DNA from 2 places in the Ethanoligenens sp. genome. Region 1 is predicted to be linked to the other one. Evidence: predicted binding sites of a transcription regulator. Region 1 holds the regulator's gene; the other holds the start of a gene.

Region 1 (2,400 bases):
CGTCCAAGCACAATGTGGGGTACTGGGACTGCGGGGAATACCTCGGTCTGGGGCCGGGCGCACATAGCTTTCTGGACGGGCGCCGCTTTTACTATGCGCGGAACCTCACGGATTTCGTTGCGGGTGTGTCGCCGATAGACGACGGCGCGGGCGGTGGTGTGGAAGAATACGTTATGCTTCGCCTGCGTCTGACCGACGGGTTGGAAGAGAACGCACTGCGCGCGCGTTGCGGCGTGGATTTCTCTATTTTTGCACCAGACAAATTACTAAGGTTGGAAAACGGCGGTTTCTTGCGGCGCGGAGCGGGAAAAATCGCACTCACTACCCAAGGTTTTCTAATGAGCAACGCCGTGATTGCTACGCTTCTGTCTTAAATAAAGCAGTTGAAATCCGCTCCTGTTTCCGTATGCAAAGCTCTTGACATTTAGTAAAAATGGTGATAGAGTACATAGTGTTAGCACTCGTGGATGTAGAGTGCTAACACTATACCGGCGGATGCTGGAGATTGGGGTGTATTGCAGCCGTGTATGACGGCTTTTTGAATCGGAGGTGATCTTATGCAGCTTGACGACAGAAAAAAGCGCATCCTTGGCGCGCTTGTGGATTGTTATGTGGCTACCGGGGAACCGGTTGGCTCCAAGCTGCTGGCGGGTGTACTCAATCTGCATCTTTCTTCGGCCACCATCCGAAACGAAATGTCTGAACTGGCGGAGATGGGCTTGCTGGAGCAGCCACATACCTCTGCGGGCCGCATCCCGTCACAGGCGGGCTACCGCTATTATGTCGATTCGCTGATGGATGTCTATCCGCTGACGCTTTCCGAGCAGGCGCGCATCAATGTGGTGCTGCGCATCGACGGCAGCGATCTGGACAGCGTGCTGTCTAAGGCGGGAGATATGTTGGCGGCCATTACCGGCTGCGTTGCGGTTTCCGCCGCACCGCGCGCAAACATCCGCATTCGCAGTGTGGAGGTCATGCCGGCGGGGAAACGATCCATGCTGATTGTGCTGGTCGCGTCCCCCGGAGTGCTGCGAAGTCGGCTTTGCAAAGCGGGGCAGGATGTAGACACCGACATGCTGGCGTACTTTACCAACCTGTTGCGCGATAAACTCTTGGGTTTGCCGCCGGAGGCCGCTACGCCGGAATTGAAAAGCAGGATGGAACGCGCTCTCGCACAGTATGCCGCCGCGTTGCGACCGGTGCTGGAGGCTGTTTTTGACGAACTCGGTGTGCTGAGCGACGCGGAAGTCTTTCTTGGCGGCGAAACAAATCTGTTTTGTTATCCTGAATTTCATGACGGCTCCGCGCTGGAGATTATCCATTTCTTAGAACAGCGCGAGCAGCTTTTCAAATTGGTGGATGATGTGCACGGCCCGGTCAATGTGCGTATCGGCACGGAAAACGGCACCGATTCCATGCGCTCCTCCAGTTTGATCGCCGCCCCGTATAAGGTGGGTGGAAGGCCGCAGGGCAGCGTAGGCATTATCGGCCCCATTCGCATGAACTATGCCAAACTTGTTTCCCATATCGAATATTTCTCGTCCGTATTAAGCAAACTCATCAGTGATACCTTCCCCGATGAGTGATGGACGTTATATAGAAAGTCGAACGAAGGAGGCCTATCCATTGAAGAATAAAAAGGACGCGGAAACGCCCCAAGACCCGAACCTTGATCCTGTATCTCCGGATGCTGGTGAGGCAGCCATTTCTGAAACAGCGGATGGCAATGTGGGTGTGGAAGCAGCGCAGGATACCAAGGGTGAGGCGCAGGAGTTATCCGAGGAGGACGTTCTCAAACTGGTTCTGCAGAGTCAGAAAGCGGAAAATGAGCGTTTGCAGAAGGAACTGGACGCTGCGAAAGCAGACGCTCAGACCTACAAGGCGCAGGCCGACACGCTTAATCAGCGCTTAGCCAATACGATTTCCGAATATGACAATTACCGGCGGCGCACAACGGCTGAAAAAGAGGCTTTGGGTGCAGATGTCTCGGCTAAATCGGTCAAGGCACTGCTGCCCGCCCTGGACAGTCTTTCGCGCGCCGTTGAGTTTGCCGAGGCAGACCCCGAAAGCTTCAGGCAGGGCGTTGAAATGACGCTCAAGCAGCTTGAAAGCGGTTTTTCCACGCTTGGCGTAACCGAGATCGAAACTGTCGAGGGACAGACATTTGACCCGGACCGCCATAACGCCGTCGCTCATGTGGATGACGACAGCATGGGCGAATCAGTGGTGGCCGAAGTTTTCCAAAAAGGCTATGCCATTGGGGACAAAGTCATTCGCCATTCGGTCGTCAAGGTCGCCAACTAAGGGATTTCCCTTTTAAAAAATTGTATATAAAATGAAAACATTCATGCCTTTAGGCATGAGTAGGAGGTAATCATATGGGCAGAATTATTGGAATCG
Region 2 (2,400 bases), on a different contig from region 1:
GTGGTCTTTACGGGGGATGCAAGCGCCATTGCCCGTGCGAACATTCACCTGCGCTGCGCGGAGCGGGTGCTCATCCGGCTGGCGGAATTCCCCGCGCGCAGTTTCGAGGAACTGTTTGAGGGTGTGCGCGCCATTCCATGGGAAACATTTGTGGGCAAAAACGACGCGTTCCCGGTGAAGGGGTGGTCGCTTAAGTCCGCACTGCACAGTGTGCCGGATTGCCAGGCCATCATCAAGAAAGCTGCTGTGGAACGGTTGAAAAGCAGCTATCATGTGGATTGGTTCGAGGAGACTGGCGCACTGGTGCAGATTCGGTTTTCCATCCATAAAGATATGGTGGATATCTATCTGGACACGTCGGGCGACGGACTGCACAAGCGCGGTTACCGTCTGAAAGCCAACGAAGCGCCGCTCAAGGAAACATTGGCGGCGGCGATGGTGCGCCTGTCCCGTCCGTTTGCGGACAAGTTCTTTTGTGACCCAATGTGCGGTTCCGGCACATTGGTGATTGAAGCCGCCATGCTGCTGCAAAACATTGCGCCCGGGCTGAACCGCACCTTTGCCGCCGAGCGTTGGCATTGGATCTCCGCTGAAGTCTGGCAGGAGGCACGCGCGGCGGCGCGGGACGCGGTGGATCGCAAGCCCTGTTTGATTGAGGGGAGCGACAACGACCCGGCGGCGATATCCTTGGCAAAAGAAAATGCCAAACGAGCGGGTGTGGACGATTGCATCCGGTTTGAGCAGCGGGACGTGCGAGACTTTTCACCTACGCAGACCCGCGGCGAGGTGGTGTGCAATCCGCCTTATGGCGAGCGGATGCTGGAAGCGCGTGAGGCCGAGGATCTTTACGCGGAATTGGGCGCTTTATATCGTAAATTGCCACAGTTTCAGTTTTATATCATCAGTCCCAGCGACCGGTTTGAACTGCTTTTCGGCGCGCGCGCGGATAAGCGCCGCAAACTATACAACGGGATGATTCGCTGCGAATTGTTTCAATATTTTCGTCCTCGTGCGAAAAATTAGACAAAAAAGATAGGCGCAGGGGGCGAAATTTGCATTTTATTCGGCAAATTGACGAAAATGAAAAGATTCCCTTATGAGCACTTGATTTTTACCAACAGAGTGATTACAATAGTTTTAGCACTCAACGGAATGGAGTGCTAATTGTTTGAAACAAAAAAATTCGTTCAAGGAGGAATTTTAAAATGACACTCAAACCTCTTGCGGACAGAGTCGTTATTAAACTGGTCGAGGCGGAGGAAACCACGAAAAGTGGTATCATCCTGCCGGACAACGCCAAGGAAAAGCCCCAGATTGCGGAAGTGATCGCGGTGGGTCCGGGCGGCGTGGTGGATGGCAAAGAAATCACCATGTACCTGACAGCCGGCCAGAGAGTAATCGCCAGCAAATATTCAGGCACCGAAGTTAAGGTGGACGGCACCGAATACACCATCGTGCGCCAAGGCGATATCCTGGCCATTGTGGAATAAAAACCGGTTTTGAAAAGTTTGTTTTATGAGGCGCCGCTCTTGTGCGGCAGTTTCGTAAATTACGGGAGGTAAAGGTAACGATGGCAAAAGAGATCATTTATGGCGAAGAAGCTCGCAAAGCGCTCCAGAAGGGCGTGGATAAGCTCGCCGATACCGTTAAAATCACCCTCGGCCCGAAAGGCCGCAATGTGGTGCTGGAGCGCAAATATGGCTCCCCCCTCATCACCAACGACGGCGTGAGCATCGCCAAAGAGATTGAACTGGAAGAGCCATTTGAGAACATGGGCGCGCAGTTGGTCAAAGAAGTAGCCACCAAGACCAACGATGTGGCCGGCGACGGTACCACCACCGCTACGCTGCTTGCACAGGCACTCATCCGTGAAGGTATGAAAAATGTGGCCGCGGGCGCAAACCCGATGGTCATCAAAAAGGGCATCCAGAAAGCGGTCGACACCGCAGTGGAAGTTCTTAAGAAAAACGCGAAAAAGATCAGCGGCACGGCAGATATCGAAAGTGCCGCCACCATCTCCGCGGGCGACGCCTTCATCGGCAAGCTGATTGCGGAAGCAATGGAAAAAGTGACCAGCGACGGTGTGATCACGGTTGAGGATTCCAAGACCGCCGAGACCACCTGCGATGTGGTTGAGGGAATGCAGTTCGACCGTGGCTATGTCACACCGTACATGGCGACTGATACCGAGAAAATGGAAGCCGTCATTGACGACGCGCTCCTGCTCATCACCGACAAGAAGATTTCCAGCATCCAGGATATCCTGCCGTTGCTCGAGGAAATCGTGAAATCCGGCCAAAAGCTGGTCATCATTGCCGAGGATGTAGAGGGCGAAGCACTTTCCACTTTGATCGTCAACAAACTGCGCGGCACCTTTACCTGCGTTGCTGTTAAAGCACC

Evidence for each region. Region 1 encodes HrcA, which represses chaperone genes, less so after heat shock. Its sites were predicted from a motif close to TGTTAGCACTCNNNNNNNNNGAGTGCTAACA; they were not measured.
Region 2: ABF463_RS07805 (co-chaperone GroES) is a predicted target of HrcA. The motif match lies at 1,136-1,166, and genes of this name have one in related genera.

What each region holds. Positions count from the first base shown of each region.
Region 1 covers NZ_JBDNLG010000006.1:22,886-25,285, forward strand. Annotated here, with positions in the region: gene hemW (radical SAM family heme chaperone HemW) at 1-374, shown strand, start outside; gene hrcA (heat-inducible transcriptional repressor HrcA) at 558-1,586, shown strand; gene grpE (nucleotide exchange factor GrpE) at 1,627-2,304, shown strand; gene dnaK (molecular chaperone DnaK) at 2,379-2,400, shown strand, end outside.
Region 2 covers NZ_JBDNLG010000041.1:6,187-8,586, reverse strand. Annotated here, with positions in the region: gene ABF463_RS07810 (THUMP domain-containing class I SAM-dependent RNA methyltransferase) at 1-1,023, shown strand, start outside; gene ABF463_RS07805 (co-chaperone GroES) at 1,206-1,490, shown strand; gene groL (chaperonin GroEL) at 1,571-2,400, shown strand, end outside.